One region of the Kocuria sediminis genome, then DNA from elsewhere that is predicted to be linked to it. Evidence: riboswitches for the same ligand, from Rfam matches in the RefSeq annotation. Region 1 holds a riboswitch; each other region holds the start of a gene.

Region 1 (5,145 bases):
CGTGCCACCAGATCCGGCCCGGTCCACTCGAGGGGGTCCGGCCCGGCGCCGCGGGCCAGGGCCGGGTGCGCGGTCACGGTCCCGCGCACGGGCGCCAGCAGGCCCGCCAGCGTGAGTGCGAGGGTCGACTTCCCGGCGCCGTTGGGTCCCGTCACCGCGAGCGCCCGGCCACGGCGCAGGTCCAGTCCGACGCCGGTCGCCGCGACCGGGAGGTCCCGGCCCGCCGCGGCGTCGCCCAGCGGGCGGCCGCGGCGCCGCGCCCGGCGCCGGGCGCGCAGCTGCCGCGCGGAGGGCTGGGTGCGCGAGACGGCCAGCCCTCCCGCGCTCAGCAGCGGCTCCGCGTCCTCCCGGGGGCGCGCCGGCGCGCGCGTGGGCGGGATCCGGCCGGGCACCCAGACTCCGGCGCGGCTCAGCTCGTCGGCGGCCTCCCCCAGGACCTGCGCCGGGGAGCCGTCGTGCGTGATCCCCCCGTCGCGGCCGAGCACGACGACACGGTCCACGACGTCGGCCCACACCGCCACACGGTGCTCCACGACCACGAGGGTGGCCCCGCTGCGGTCCAGGCACCGTGCCACCGCGTCCCGGACCTGCCGCACCCCGGCGGGGTCCAGGTTCGCGGTGGGCTCGTCGAGCAGCAGCAGCCCCGGGCTCATCGCCACGGCCCCCGCGAGCGCCAGGCGCTGCTTCTGCCCGCCGGACAGGGCCGCGGTGGGGTGGTCGAGCGGCAGGGGCAGTCCCACGTCGTCGAGGGCGGCGCGGACCCGCGGCCAGATCTGCTCCCGGGGCACCGCGAGGTTCTCGAGGCCGAAGGCGGTGTCGTCCCCGACCCGGGAGAGCACCACCTGGGACTCGGGGTCCTGCTGCACCAGCCCCGCGCGGCCCCGCGCCCGGTCCGGGTCCGTGCCGTCGAGCAGCAGCTCCCCGTGGCGGGAGAGCCCGTCGTCGTCGTGCAGGACCCCCGCGAGGGCGTGCAGGAACGTCGACTTGCCCGCTCCGCTCGGCCCCAGCAGGAGCACCCGCTCCCCCGGCTCGACCACGAGGTCGACGCCCTGCAGGGCGGGGGCCTCCCGGCCGGGGTGGTGCCAGCCGAAGCCGCGGGCCTCGACGCGGGCCCCAGCGGCGGTGGGCGTGCCGGGAGGGCGCACCGCCGCGGCGGTCATCGCCGAGCGACCCGGCCCGAGGCCAGGCCCTGCAGCACGCCGGTGGCCGCGAGCGCCTTCACCACGGCCCACATCAGCAGGCCGGCGAGCACCGCGCCCGAGAGGGCCGCGAGGACCACGTAGACGACCTGGTGGCCGAGGGTCCACTCGTAGTTGTAGATGATGCTCTCGTTGACGCCCAGGAAGATGCCGCTCACCGCGCCGGCGGCGGCGGCCACGGCCGCGTTGTAGCGGCGGTAGCGCACCGCGGCGAAGACCAGCTCGGCCCCGAGGCCCTGGAGGAGGCCGGACAGGATCACGGTCCAGCCGAAGTGGGTGCCCAGGAAGCCCTCGATGACGGCGGCGAGCAGCTCGCAGAACAGCGCGGCGCCCGGCTTGCGGATGATCAGACCGCCGAGCACGCCGGCCACGAGCCAGCCGCCGGCGATCAGGCCCACCGCGGGCGGATAGGTCACCGCGGCGGCGCCGACCACGGGGTAGAGCAGGTTCGACCACGCCCAGAAGACCACCGCGCACACGGCGGCGAGGACGGCGGCCACGACGATGTCGACGACCCGCCAGGACGAGGACCCGGGCGCGCGGTTGCGGCCGGCGGGACGGTGCGTGGTGGTGTTCATGGTGGGTTCCTCCTGGGCTCAGCGAGCCATCGGTGCCAGGAGGGGAGGGGTCCGCGCGGACACGGCCGGAGCTCACGTCCGCGAGCCACCCCTGAGGTGCTCGACTCCCTTCGCCGGTGCTAACCGGAGCAGGTTCGAGGGTCTGCGGTGATCCGCACTCTCAGCGCTCTGCCGCCGTCGCCGGCGGGGTGCGCTCCCCTGTCGTTTCAGTGCCACCGAGTCTACCCCTCCGCCGCCCCCGCTGCTGCACTGCCGCACGCGGTGTCATCCGGACCGTCGCCAGGACCGTCGCCCGTGCTGCCGCCCGCACGTCGGCCGCTCCGCCCATGCCCACGGCGCAGCCGTCGCTCCCGCGCCGCGCTCACGGGCGACGAAGGGGCCCGTCCGTGCCGACACCGCTGTGGTGTCCGCACGGACGGGCCCCCTCGCGAGCCGGCCGCCGGGGCTCAGACCTCGGCCTGGCTCGAGGCCTTGGGGTTGCTCCGGGACGACTTGTCCATCTTCGCGATCTGGCGGGAGATCCCGACCTTGATGACCGTGCCGACGAGGCCGGTCACCAGCGACCAGATGATGATGCCGGTCCACGCCTCGTCCGGGTCCGGGTTCTTGGCGGGGGGCGGGTCCCCCGTGATGCGCGTCCACGCGGCACCGAGCACCTTGTGCGAGAGCGCCACGCCGCCCAGCGAGAGGCCGGTGCCGGCGAGTTCGAGGATCTTCGTGTTCATGGACTGCTGCTCCTTGTCGTCGGGGCGGCGCGGATGCGCCCGTCGATCGTGCCCAGCCTAACGCGTCCTCCCGGATCCGTCAGTCTGCTGTCCGTCGGCGTGCTGCCCGTCCGCGGCCGGCGGGTCGACGAGGGCTTCGTCGGTGCGCGTCTCGTCGGTGCGGGCCGGTGGGGTGCCGGCGGGCGCGGACGCGCCCACGGCCGGCTCGCTGCCGTCCCGCTCGCCGGCACGGTTGAGCACCTCCTGCAGGTCGTCCTGCGTGAGGGTGGCCCGGTTGAGGTGCTTGGTCCGGTAGGTGGAACGGCCCACCATGTGCGCCGAGACGGGCACCGTGAGCAGCTGGAAGATCCACCCCAGTGCGATCAGCGGGATCATGACCGGGTCCCGGTTCTCCAGGGCGACGGCGGTGAGCATGAGCAGCAGCCCGAAGACCTGCGGCTTGGTCCCCGCGTGCATGCGGGTCAGCAGGTCGGGGAACCGGACCAGACCGATCGCGGCGGCCAGGGACATCAGCGCGCCGAGGACCAGGCACACGGCCGCGGCGGCGTCCAGGACGGTGTCCAGCACGGGGCTCACTTCCCGTGCTCGGCGGTCTGGGTGGCGAAGCGCGCCACCGTCACGGCGCCGATGAACCCCACCAGGGAGACGATCACCATGAGGATGAGGTTGTTGAGGTGCCGGTGATAGGCCATCTCCACGGCGAGCGCGGCCGCCACGATGGCCAGCAGGACGTCGGTGGCCACCACGCGGTCCAGCAGCGACGGGCCCTTGGCCAGCCGGTACAGGGTGCCCGCGGCGGCCGTGCTGAGCAGCACGGCCGCGACGGCCACGGCGATCTCCATCACGGGCGGTCCTCCTCGGTGGTCCGGGTCGTCTGCGTGGGCCGGGTGGTGTGGGGCGTCCGGGCGGTCCCGGTGGGGACGTCGCCCCGCCGGCCGCCGACGATCTGCTGCCCGGCCGTGACCGGGGAGCTGATCGCCGCGCTGTCCCGCTGCTCGGCCTGCGTCCCGCCGCCCCCGCGCCGTTCGGCCCGCAGGGCGGCGAGCTCCGCCCGGGTGCCCATGATGCGGATCCACGCGGCCTCGACCTGCCGCGCCGACCGCCGGAAGGACTCGGCCTCCTCGGGGGTGCGGACGTTGAGCGCGTGGAAGTAGAGGGTGGACCGGGCGCGGTCCACCTCCACCAGGATGGAGCCGGGGATCAGGGCCATGGTGTGGCCGGTGGCGGTGAGCAGCAGGTCCGAGCGCGTGCGCAGGTCCACGCTCACGACCGCGCTGCGGGCCCGCGGACCCACGAGGATCGCGACGAGCATGACGTCCACGCTGGCCTTGGCGACCTGCCACACGAAGGTCACGGCGAAGACGGCGAACTGCAGCAGGTTGAACCGGCCGGAGAGCTGCACCGGGGGCAGGTAGAGCACCCAGGTCACGAGCAGTGCCAGCACCGCGCCGAACAGCAGGTTGCCGAGGCCGAAGTCGCCCCACAGGGCGCCCCACACGAGCACGAGCCACACCAGCAGCGGCAACTCGACGAGCAGGGAGTTCTTGGGTCGCGAGCTCACGGGGCCTCCTCCACGACGGGCAGGGGAACCGATCCGGGGTCCAGGACGGCCGTGACGTAGCGCTCGGGGTGGACCAGGTTCTCCGCGGCGTTGTCCGCGAGCTGGAAGAGCGGGCCGGCGAAGACGGTGAGGGCGACGCCCACGGCCACGAGCGCGGAGGCGCCGCCGAGCATCGAGGGAGACATGAGGCGCACGTCGCCCTTGCCGGCGAACCGCCCCTCCTGGTCGTCGACGGACCCGGAGGTCAGGAGGAAGCGCGAGCCCGCCGGGACCGGGGCCAGCAGGATCGGGTCCGGGTACTCCGCGTCCTCCGGGGTGCGCAGGAACACGCGGTTCCACACGCGGATCATGGCCAGAAGGGTCAGCAGGGACACCGCCACGGAGCCCGCCACGAGCACGTAGGCGAGCGGATCGCCCTGGTTCACGCCGGCCTGCAGCAGCCCGGTCTTGCCGAGGAAGCCCGAGAACGGCGGGATGCCGCCCAGGTTCAGTGCGGGGACCAGGTAGAGCAGCGCCAGCAGCGGGGAGATCTTGGCCATGCCGGCGAGCCGATCCACGTTGGTCGACCCGCCGCGGCGCTCGATCAGCCCGGCCACCAGGAACAGGCTGGTCTGGATCACGATGTGGTGGGCCACGTAGTAGACCGTGGCGGACAGCGCCTCCTGGCTGCCCACGGCCACCCCGAAGATCATGTAGCCGATGTGGCTGATGAGGGTGAAGGACAGCATGCGCTTGATGTCGATCTGGGCGAGCGCCCCCAGGATGCCCACCACCATGGTGAGCAGCGCGACCCACATCAGCAGGGTGTCGAGCCGCTCCCCGGGGAACAGCACGGTCTCCGTGCGGATGATCGAGTAGACGCCCACCTTGGTCAGCAGCCCGGCGAACACGGCGGTCACGGGGGCGGAGGCCGTCGGGTAGGAGTCCGGCAGCCAGAAGGACAGCGGGAAGACCGCCGCCTTGATGCCGAAGGCGATGAGCAGCATGACGTGCAGCTGCATCTGGGTGCCCACCGGCAGGTCGGCGAGTTTCACCGAGAGGTCGGCCATGTTGATGGTGCCCGTGGCCGCGTAGACCATCGC
Region 2 (5,145 bases), on a different contig from region 1:
CCCGCCGTTCGAGCAGCCGGGCCAGCTCGGCCGCCCCGACCGTCTCGGCGGGCGCGGCCCCGCCGCCGGGCGGCGGGCGGACGGCCTCGGGCTCGGCGACGGCGGTGACCGGGGCGGCGTCCGGGTCCGGGGTCAGGCGCATCTCGCGCCAGGTCATGGCCAGGGCGTCGTGCAGCAGCACCCGCCCGAGCAGGGGCTCGCCGGTGCCGGTGATCAGCTTGACGGCCTCGGTGACCATCACCGCGCCCACGGTGGCGGGGAGCATGCCGAAGACCCCGCCCTCGGCGCAGCTGGGGGCCTCCCCGTCCGGCGGCGCCTCGGGATAGAGGTCCCGGTAGGTGGGCCCGTGGCCGGCCCAGAAGACGCTGACCTGTCCCTCGAAGCGCAGGATGGAGCCCCACACGCAGGGGATCCCGGTCAGGGCGGCGGCGTCGCTCACCACGTAGCGGGTCGCGAAGTTGTCCGCGCCGTCCAGGACGAGGTCGTACTGGCTCAGGATCTGCAGGGCGTTGTCCGCGCTGAGCCGGCAGGGGTGGGTGCGCACCCGCACGAGCGGGTTGAGCGCGGTCACGGCCTCCGCGGCGGAGTCCGTCTTGGGCCGGCCGACGTCGGCGGTGCGGTGCACCACCTGGCGCTGCAGGTTGGAGACCGCCACGACGTCGTCGTCGACGATGCCCAGCGTCCCCACGCCGGCCGCGGCGAGGTACTGCAGGGCCGGGGCGCCCAGTCCGCCGGCGCCGACCACGAGCACCCGGGCGTTGCCGAGCCGGCGCTGGCCGAGCGGGCCGATCCCGGGCAGGGTCAGGTGCCGGGCGTAGCGCTCGAGCTCCGCCCGGGTCAGCTCGGGGCCGGGCTCCACGAGCGGGGGCAGCGGGCTCACGGCCGCTGCCCCACGGGCGCCCAGTCCCCGCGCGGGACGTCCGCCGGGCCGGCGGCCGGCCCGGCGTCGGACATGTCCGTGGCGATCCGCCCGGCCATCGGCGAGGACGCCTGGGCGTGCCGGCGGGCCGGGATCCGCCCGGCGCCGGCGGCCAGCCGCCCGGCGGCCACGGCGTGGCGCATCGCGGTGGCCATGGCCACCGGGTCCTGCGCGCGGGTCACGGCGCTGGCCAGCAGCACGGCGTCGCAGCCCAGCTCCATGGCCAGGGCGGCCTCGGAGGCGGTGCCGATCCCGGCGTCGAGCACCACCGGCACCGAGGCCCGGGAGGCGATGAGCTCGATGTTGTGCGGGTTGAGGATCCCCAGCCCGGTACCGATCGGTGCGCCCAGGGGCATCACCGCGGCCGCGCCGAGGTCCTCCAGGCGGCGGGCCACGGCCGGGTCGTCGGAGGTGTAGGCGAAGACCCGGAAGCCGCGGGCCACGAGCTGCTCGGTGGCGTCGAGCAGCTCCACCACGTCGGGCAGCAGGGTGTCCTCGTCGGCGATGACCTCGAGCTTGACCCAGTCGGTCTCCAGGGCCTCGCGGCCGAGCTCGGCGGTGAGCAGGGCGTCCCGGGCGGTGTAGCAGCCGGCGGTGTTGGGCAGGATCCGGATGCCGCTGCGCTCGAGCATCGCGAACAGCGAGTCGCCGTGGCCGGGGGCGTAGCGGCGCAGGGCCACGGTGGTCAGCTCGGTGCCGGAGGCCAGCAGGGCCTGTTCCAGGGTGTGCAGCGAGCTGAGCCCGCCGGTGCCCATGATCAGCCGGGAGGACAGCGCGGTGCCGTCGAGCACGAGCGGATCCACCAGGGGTTCGGGGCGGGGTGCGGGGTGGGTCATGTCAGCCTCCCTGGACGGCGGTGATGATCTCGACGGCCTGCCCCTCGGCCACGGGGGTGCGGCCCCAGCGGCTGCGCGGGACCACGGCGGCGTCCACCGCCACGGCCACGCCCAGCCGGCGGCCGTCCAGCGGGGCGCCGTCGGGGCCCAGGGGCCGCCCGACGGTCTCGGCCACGAGGTCCACGACGGTGGTGTCCCCGGGGACGACGTGCGGTCGGCCGTTGAGGGTGATGGCGGTCATCGGGTGCTCCTGTTCGGGGTGCGGGGCCCGGTCCCGGGGTCCGTGGGGGGCGCCTCGGCGGGGCGGTCGAAGCGGTGCGGGTCGGTGGTGGCCAGGTGCTCGGTGTCGGGTCCCGGGTCCGCGCCGGACCGGCCGAGCACCAGCTCCGCGGCGAGGCGGGCGGCCAGCGGGGCGAGCAGGACGCCGTGGCGGAAGTAGCCCGTGGAGACCACGAGGCCGGGCACCGGGTGCCCCTCCGGGCCGCGGACGCGGCCCAGGTACGGGATGTCGTCCGGGGTCCCGGGCCGGGCGCGGGCCATGGCCTCGACCAGCTCGAGGTCGGCGACGCCGGGGACCACGGCCTGGGCGTCGCGCAGCAGCCGGAACACGCCCCCGGCGCTGATCCCGTCGAGGTCGTCCTCGCGGGAGGTCGCCCCGATCACCACCGTCCCGTCGTCGCGGGGCACCAGGTAGACGGGCACCCCGTGGACCAGGCCGCGGACGGTGCGCTCGAGCAGGGCGGGCGCCCCGCGGGGCGGGCGGGTGCGGAGGATGTCCCCGTGCACCGGGCGCAGCGGCGGCCGCCAGGCCCCGGGCAGGTCCTCCAGGTCGGTGAGAGCCGCGCCGGGGGCGAGGACCGTCTCCGCCGCCGAGACCATCCCGCCGCCGGCCAGGCGCAGGCCCGTCACCGCGCCGTCGGAGCCGTGGCGCAGGCCCGTGGCGCGGTCGTGCACCAGGCGGGCGGGCCCGCCGTCGGGGCTGTCCGTGCCGGAGGGCCCGGACGGTGCGGGGAGCTCGGGGGCGACGAGGGCGGCGAGCAGTCCGGCCACGAGCCGGCGCGGGTCCACCTGGTGGTCGTCGGGAATGCGGTGCACGGCCGACAGCCGCGGGCTCAGGGCCGGCTCCAGGGCCCGGGCCGCGCGCAGCGGCAGCGGCTCCACGGCCATGCCGTGGCGCCGCTGGAGCTCCCGCAGGTCCGCCAGGGCCTGCCGGTCGGCGGCGTCGACGCCGCACACGAGCGTCTCGGTGGCGCGGTAGCCCACCGAGCCGCCGGCGGTCTCCTCCACGGCGGCCACGAACGCCGGGTACGCGCCGGCCGAGGCGAGCATGAGGGGATAGAGCGGCTCCTGCTGGTACTGGACCTCGCTCACCGGGGCGAGCATCCCGGCCGCCGCCCGGCTGGCCCCGGCGCCGGGCTCGGGATCCACCACGGCCACCGAGCGGCCGCGGCGGCGCAGCTCCCAGGCCGTGGCCAGGCCGACCACCCCGGCCCCGACCACGGCGACGTCGGCCCGCACGTGCTGGGCGGCTGGCATCGGGACGGAGGGCACGGACGTCACCGGCATCGTCCTTTCCTACGGCGGCATGACCCGCATCAGGTGTGGCGGTCGGCGCCGGACGCCCTCTCAGCCCCCGTGGGGCTCCCGCAGAACCGCTGACCTATCATTCAGCGTGTGACCCAGCATACCCAGGACACCCCCGCACCCGCCGCCTCCGGGCTGCGCATGACGCGCACCGACCGGCTCCTCGCCGCCCGGCTGTACGTGTGCACCGACGCCCGCCGCGCGCAGGGCGACCTCGAGGAGTTCCTGCACGCCGTCTGCGCCGGCGGGACGGACATCGTCCAGCTGCGGGACAGGAGCATCGACACCGACGAGGAGATCGCCGCGCTGCGCCTGCTGGGCCGGGTCGCCGCCGAGTACGGCACCCTGGTCGCCGTCAACGACCGCGCCGACCTCGCCGCGCTCGTGGGCGCGGACGTCCTCCACGCCGGCCAGCACGACCTCTCCCCCGCCCAGGCCCGGCAGCTGCTCGGCCCGGACGTGCTGATCGGCCGCTCCACCCACGATCTCGGCCAGGCCCGTGCCGCCCTGGCCGATCCGGACGTGGACTACTTCTGCACCGGGCCCGTGTGGGAGACCCCCACCAAGCCGGGCCGGCCCGCCACCGGCCTGGGCTTCGTGCGGGAGGTCGCCGCGCTGACCGAGGCCCGGCTGGACGCCGACCCGGCGGCCGCGCCCGTGCCGTGGTTCGCCATCGGCGGCATCGACGAGCAGCGCCTCCCCGAGGTGCTGGCCGCCGGGGCGCGCGGCGCCGTGGTGGTCCGGGCGGTCACCGAGGCCCCGGACCCGCGCCTGGCCGCCGGTCAGCTGCGCAGCCTGCTCCCCGCCTGACACGCGTCCTGCTCGGCACGCGTCCTGCCCGGCGGCCTTCCGGCCGGACACGCTGCCCGGGGACATCCGCCGGGCGCCTGCCGCAACTCCCCACCGGCTCCCCGCCGCCGCACAGCCCGGTCTGAGAGCATGGACCCCACGGACGACGACGGAGGAGTGGCCCATGGACCCCGAGCTCGACCCGCAGGTGCGGCACGCGGTGGAGCATCCCGCGCAGACCGCCCGCGGCCCGGAGGACGTGCAGCTGCGCGTCCGGCTGGCCGGCGAGCCCGCCCGGCGAGCGCTGGGCACCCACTGGGAGGAGGGCGCCCCGGAGGACGCCGCCCCCGGCGAGGACCGGCTCGCGGCGGCCGTGCTGCTGGCCACCCTCTTCGGCGACACCTTCTGGCTCGAGCGGGCGGCCCGGCTGCCCGGTGACGTCCCGGGGTGCCCCTCCGCCCCGCCGAGCGGGCTGCTGGAGCTCACCCGCGTGCCCGGCGCCCGGGCGGCGATGGCCTCGGTCCTGGAACGCCCCCTGCTGACCGGGCTGCTGGAGTGGGGCACGAACCCGCTGCCCGAGCAGCCGCCGCTGGCCGTGGCGCAGGCCGCCCGGGACCTCTCGATCCCGGACGACGGGCGCGTCTACCGGGTGGTGCGCCGCCGCGCCGAGCGCTTCCTGGCCCGCGAGTACGACGGCTCGGAGTCGCTGGAACGGTTCGTGACCCTGCTGACGGAGGCCGAGAGGGGCTACCGCGAGGACGGCCCCGTGCTCTCCGGCGAGACGCTGCCGCCCGCAGCTCCCCCGGCCGCTCCTCCATCGCCGACGGCACCGGCGCGGCCCACTCCCGGGGACGGCCCGGCCGGGCCGCCGTCGTCGAACCCCTCGATCGCGGACGCCCCGCAGGCTCCGCAGTGGGGCGTGAGCCCCTCCACGCCCGCCCCGCCGCCGCCCGGGCAGGTCGGCCGCCCCGGTGCGCCCGGGGAGCCGTTCCCGGGCCAGGCCCAGGGCGGGCCGTA
Region 3 (5,145 bases), on a different contig from region 1:
GTGCAGATGACCCGCAAGCGGATGGGCACCGGCCTGCTCGAGGTGTTCTCCGAGCCCTGCGAGCACTGCGCCGGCCGCGGCGTCGTCGTGCACGACCACCCGCTGGAGGGCCGCACCGGCGGCGTCCCGGGCGAGATCCGCGACCAGCGGCCCAACCGCACCGACCGCACCGACCGCAAGCGCGGCCGTCGCGGCCAGGCCGAGCAGCCGCCCGCCCGCCCGGAGGCCCGGACCACGGAGCCGGATCCGGCGGAGAAGGCGAAGGCCGAGGCCGCGCGCACGGCGTTCGCGACCATCGCGGCCGCGACCCACCACGAGACCCCGGAGGAGGCGGAGACGCCCCGCGCCGAGGAGCCGGCCGCCCCGGCGGAGTCCCGACCGGAGGGCTCGGGCCGCTCGCGCAAGAAGCGCCGCGGCAAGCGCAGCCGCAACCGCGGCCAGGGCGCGGAGACCGCGGCCGAGCAGCAGGAGACGGGGGAGACCCGGTCCCCGGCCGAGCCCGAGCCCGCCGCCGAGGAGCCCGCGGCCGAGCAGGGGTCCCGCCTGACGATCAAGGGCGAGGTCATCGAGCTCCCGCAGGGCCACGCGCCCGTCGCCGAGGAGCCCGCCGAGGCGCCGCGCCTGAGCCTGGACTCGTTGGCGGAGGCCTTCGACCAGCGGGAGCCGGAGCAGCGGAGCGCCGCGCCGGCCGCCGGCGCGTCCGCCGCTGAGCCCGAGGGCGCGTCGGCCGAGCCGGCGCAGAGCCCCGCCCGGGAGCGGCAGGTCACGAGCCAGGCCCCGTCCGGGCCCTCCGCCGGGACGACGGCCGGGGCGCCCGCGGAGCCGGCGCGCCCGCGCCGCCGCTCCCGCCGTGCTTCGGCCCCGGCCGCACGACCGGGGGAGGCCCAGGTGACCGCCGGTCAGGCGGCTGCCGCCGAGGGCGGGCGGCACGAGGCGACGACCGCCGCGGAGCTCCCGCAGCGCGCTCCCGCCGGACAGGGGCCGACCGTCGTGGGCGTCGGCGTCAAGGCCGAGGACCTCACCAGCGGCCGGCCCGCCGGCCAGGGCTGAGCGCCAGGCCGCCGAGGCACCCCGGAGGACCCCGACCCGCCGGTCGGGGTCCTCCGCCGTTGCAGGACCCGCGCTCCTGACGGGATCCGGGGCCGTCACCCGGCCCGGTTCCTGGCGCCGTCCCGCCGTTCTTCCGCCGGGGCACTGGGGCGCCGCGGCGCTCGGCCGTGACCCGCCCCGGGTGCCCGCGGGCTCCACCCGCCTCCTGCCGGTCTCCCCGGCCGTCACATGGCCCGATCTCCTGTCCGGCCGCCCAGCGCCGGGAGTAGCGTGGTCACACCACACGCGGGCGGCCCGACCGGGCGGACCCCCGGCCCGCAGCGCCGAGGGGATGGCCATGAGCAGCAAGCAGATCGTACTCACCGCGGGCACCGACCTCTTCGGACACCGGGACCCCGCGGCCCTCGACCGGTACTGGGCCCCGGACTTCCGGCAGCACTCCGGGCTCGGACCCGACGGCCGGGAGGGGCTCCGCGCCGTCCTCCAGCAGCTGCCGGAGGACTTCCGGATCGACAACCTGCGCGTGCTCGAGGACGGGGACATGGTCGCGGTCCACTGCGTCTACCACGGCCTCGGCCCGGAGCCCCTGGTGGCGGTGGACGTCTTCCGCGTGGCCGGCGACCGCCTCGCCGAGCACTGGGACGCCCTCGAGCCGCTGCCCGGCGGAGCCGTCGGCACGCACCGGATCGACGGCCCCCGCCAGGTCACGGATCACGAGAAGACCGCGGTGAACAAGGCGCTGATCACCGAGTGGGTGCACGAACGGCTCCTGGGCGCGGACCGGGAGGCCCTTGAGGAGCTGGCCCGCGACCCGCGCTACGTCGAGCACGGCGCCGGCCCGGACGCCCGGCTCGCCCGGCGGGCCCTCCACCGGGTGCTCGGCGAGGGCGACTTCGTCCTCACCGTCACCGAGGGCGTGCTCGAGCCCGACGACGAGGGCCGGGAGCACGGCGACCGGCGCCCGGCCGGCTGCTACGACCTGTGGCGGGTCGTCGACGGGCGGATCCTCGAGCACTGGGAGGTCTTCCAGCCCGTCCCGGAGCGGATGCCGCACGGCAACGGGTTCTTCTGACCGGGCGGCCGCCTCGTGCGGCGGTCCACGGCGGCACCCCGGCCCGCGGCCGGGCCCGCCGCGCCCGGCACCGGCCGGCGGCTAGACTGGCGGAACACCTGACACGGGGTGCCGCGCGAGCGGCTGAGATCACACCCGTCGAACCTGATCTAGCCAGTACTAGCGAAGGGATGTCCCTGATGCGCGATGCCGTACCCCTGCCCGCCCGCACCGCAGGAGCCGAGGCGGCGCCACCGGACCCCGCGCTCGCCGAGGACGCCGCCACGGCCCTCGAGGAGCTGCGCACCGCGGCGCCTCTGGTGCAGTGCATCACCAACACCGTGGTCGCCAACGTCACCGCCAACGTCCTGCTGGCCGTGGGCGCCTCCCCGGCCATGACCGACATCCAGGGCGAGGGCGGGGTCTTCGCCGAGCTCGCCGACGGGCTGCTCGTCAACACCGGCACGCCCACCGCCGAGCAGCGCGGGGCCGCCTACGAGGCCGTCGGCGCCCGGCAGCGGGCCGGCCGCGCCTGGGTGCTGGACCCCGTGGCCGTGGGCGCCCTGCCCGTGCGCACCGCCCTGGCCCGCGACCTGCTGCGGCACCGGCCCGCGATCGTGCGCGGCAACGCCTCGGAGATCATGGGCCTCGCCGGCGGCGCCGGCGGGCGGGGCACGGACGCCACCCACGGCGTCGACGCCGCCCGGGACGCCGCCGCCGCGCTCGCCGCGCAGGCCGGCTCGGCCGTGGCCGTCTCCGGTCCGGTCGACCTCGTGCGCGCCCCGGACGGGGGCGTGGTGCGCGTGCCGCACGGCACGCCGCTGCTGACCCGGATCACCGGAGGCGGCTGCGCCCTGGGCGCCCTGATGGCCGCCTTCACCGCCGTGCGCGCCGACCCCGCCGCGGCGGCGACCGCCGCCACGACGGTCTACACCCTGGCGGCCGAGGACGCCGCCGCCGGCTGCGCCGGTCCCGGCTCCTTCGCCGTGGCCCTGCTGGACCGGCTGCACACCATCACCCCGGAGCAGCTCGCCGCCCGGGCGGAGCTCGTGCGCGAGGAGGGTGCCCGGTGAGCGCCCGTCTCGATCCCGCCGCCCTGGCCCTGCACCTTGTGACCGACACGGCGCTCAGTGCCCCGCGCAGCGTGCCCGACGTCGTGGCGGCCGCCGTGGCCGGGGGAGCCACCATGGTCCAGGTCCGGGAGAAGCACGCCCCGGCCCGGGACCTGGTCGCCCTGCTCGTGGCCGTCGCCGAGCGCGTGGGCCGGGACGTCCCCGTGCTCGTCGACGACCGCGCCGACGTCTACCTGGCCGCCCGGGCGGCAGGGGCGCCCGTGGCCGGGGTGCACGTCGGCCAGAGCGACCTGCCCGTGGAGCTGGCCCGGCGGATCTGCGGTCCGGACGCGGTGCTGGGCCTGAGCGCCGCCACGGCGCCGGAGCTGGACGCGGCCGCTGCGCTGCCCCCGGGCACCGTCGACTACCTCGGGGTCGGCGCCGTGCGCGCCACCCGGACCAAGCCCGACCACCCCGAGCCGCTGGGCGTCGAGGGCTTCGCCCGTGCCGCGGCCCGGACCGCCCTGCCGTGCCTGGCGATCGGCGGGGTGCGGGTCGAGGACGCCGCAGCCCTGCGCGCCGCCGGCGCGGCGGGACTGGCCGTGGTCTCCGGGATCTGCGCCGACCCCCACCCCGCGGCCGCGGCCGCCCGCTACGTGCGCGCCTTCGGCCGCGTCCCCGAGGAGGCGGCCCGATGAGCCCTCGGGTGCCCCGCGTCCTGGCCGTCGCCGGCACCGATCCCACCGGCGGGGCGGGACAGCACGCGGACCTGAAGTCGATCGCGGCGATGGGCGGCTACGGCATGAGCGCCGTGACGGCCGTCGTGGTGCAGAACACCCTCGGGGTGCGCTGCGTCCACGTCCCGCCGGTGGAGTTCCTCGCCGCCCAGCTGGACGCCGTCGCCGAGGACGTCGAGATCGACGCGGTGAAGATCGGCATGCTCGGCTCCGTGCCGGTGATCGAGACGGTGACCCGCTGGCTCGAGGACCGGCGGCCGCCGGTGGTGGTGCTGGACCCGGTCATGGTCGCGACCTCGGGCGGGCGCCTGCTCGAGCGGGAGGCCGAGGACGCCCTGCGCGCGATGCTCGGCCACGCCGACCTCGTCACCCCGAACCTGCCGGAGCTGGCGGTGCTCGCCCAGGAGGAGATCGCCTCCTCCTGGGCGGAGGCCCTGGCGCAGGGGCACCGAGTGGCCCGGGCGCACGGCACCCTGGTGCTCGTCAAGGGCGGTCACCTCACCGGGGACCGCACTCCCGACGCCCTCGTGGGCCCGGACGCGCCAAAGCCCCTCGTCGCGTTCGACGGCGCCCGCGTGCCCACCGAGAACTCCCACGGCACCGGCTGCTCCCTCTCCTCGGCGCTGGCCACCCTGCAGGCCCGGCACGGGGACTGGGCGCACAGCCTCAGGATCGCCCGCGAGTGGCTGCGCGGGGCGCTCGAGCGCTCCGGGGACCTGGCGGTCGGCCACGGCAGCGGCCCCGTGCACCACTTCCACCACGTCCAGGACGCGCTGGAGAGCTGGGGCGCGGCACCGGCCCGGTTCAGCGACGAGCTCTGGGCGGCCTCCGCCGGGGTGCGCCGCGAGATCGAGGAGCTCGACTTCGTCCGCGGCCTGGGCGACGGCCGGCTCGAGCCGGAGCGGTTCCTGGCCTACCTCGACCAGGACCTGCAGTACCTCGACGGCTACAGCCGGGCGCTGACCCTGCTCGCCGCCCGGGCCCCGGACGAGCGGCAGCGGCTGTTCTTCGCGGCCGGCGCGGTGTCCTGCACCGAGACGGAGAGCGAGCTGCACCGGGCCCGCCTGCGGCACGCCGGGCCCGGTGCCGCCGGCGCCGGGCCCGGGGAGGTGACCCGGCGCTACACCTCCTTCCTGCTCGCGGCCACCGCCGCGGAGCCCTATCCGGTGGGCCTCGCCGCGGTGCTGCCGTGCTTCTGGGTCTACGCCGACGTCGGCCGGCACCTGGGGGAGCTCGCGGCCGCCGCCGGGACCGG

What was found. Region 1 has a riboswitch for thiamine pyrophosphate ahead of GMA12_RS02770 (ECF transporter S component). Riboswitches for the same ligand answer to the same signal wherever they lie in the genome.
Region 2: another riboswitch for thiamine pyrophosphate. It lies ahead of GMA12_RS16660 (FAD-dependent oxidoreductase); the one in region 1 lies ahead of GMA12_RS02770 (ECF transporter S component).
Region 3: another riboswitch for thiamine pyrophosphate. It lies ahead of thiM (hydroxyethylthiazole kinase); the one in region 1 lies ahead of GMA12_RS02770 (ECF transporter S component).

Annotation. Positions count from the first base shown of each region.
Region 1 is NZ_WOGU01000002.1:115,710-120,854, reverse strand. It holds gene GMA12_RS02775 (ABC transporter ATP-binding protein) at 1-1,160, opposite strand, end outside; gene GMA12_RS02770 (ECF transporter S component) at 1,157-1,777, opposite strand; TPP riboswitch at 1,866-1,987, opposite strand; gene GMA12_RS02765 (DUF4235 domain-containing protein) at 2,224-2,502, opposite strand; gene mnhG (monovalent cation/H(+) antiporter subunit G) at 2,560-3,069, opposite strand; gene GMA12_RS02755 (MrpF/PhaF family protein) at 3,075-3,347, opposite strand; gene GMA12_RS02750 (Na+/H+ antiporter subunit E) at 3,344-4,063, opposite strand; gene GMA12_RS02745 (Na+/H+ antiporter subunit D) at 4,060-5,145, opposite strand, start outside.
Region 2 is NZ_WOGU01000019.1:7,786-12,930, reverse strand. It holds gene moeB (molybdopterin-synthase adenylyltransferase MoeB) at 1-880, opposite strand, end outside; gene GMA12_RS16670 (thiazole synthase) at 877-1,755, opposite strand; gene thiS (sulfur carrier protein ThiS) at 1,757-1,996, opposite strand; gene GMA12_RS16660 (FAD-dependent oxidoreductase) at 1,993-3,321, opposite strand; TPP riboswitch at 3,311-3,413, opposite strand; gene thiE (thiamine phosphate synthase) at 3,481-4,149, shown strand; gene GMA12_RS16650 (hypothetical protein) at 4,313-5,145, shown strand, end outside.
Region 3 is NZ_WOGU01000001.1:426,871-432,015, forward strand. It holds gene GMA12_RS01995 (Rne/Rng family ribonuclease) at 1-1,050, shown strand, start outside; gene GMA12_RS02000 (nuclear transport factor 2 family protein) at 1,388-2,122, shown strand; TPP riboswitch at 2,217-2,310, shown strand; gene thiM (hydroxyethylthiazole kinase) at 2,302-3,174, shown strand; gene thiE (thiamine phosphate synthase) at 3,171-3,851, shown strand; gene GMA12_RS02015 (bifunctional hydroxymethylpyrimidine kinase/phosphomethylpyrimidine kinase) at 3,848-5,145, shown strand, end outside.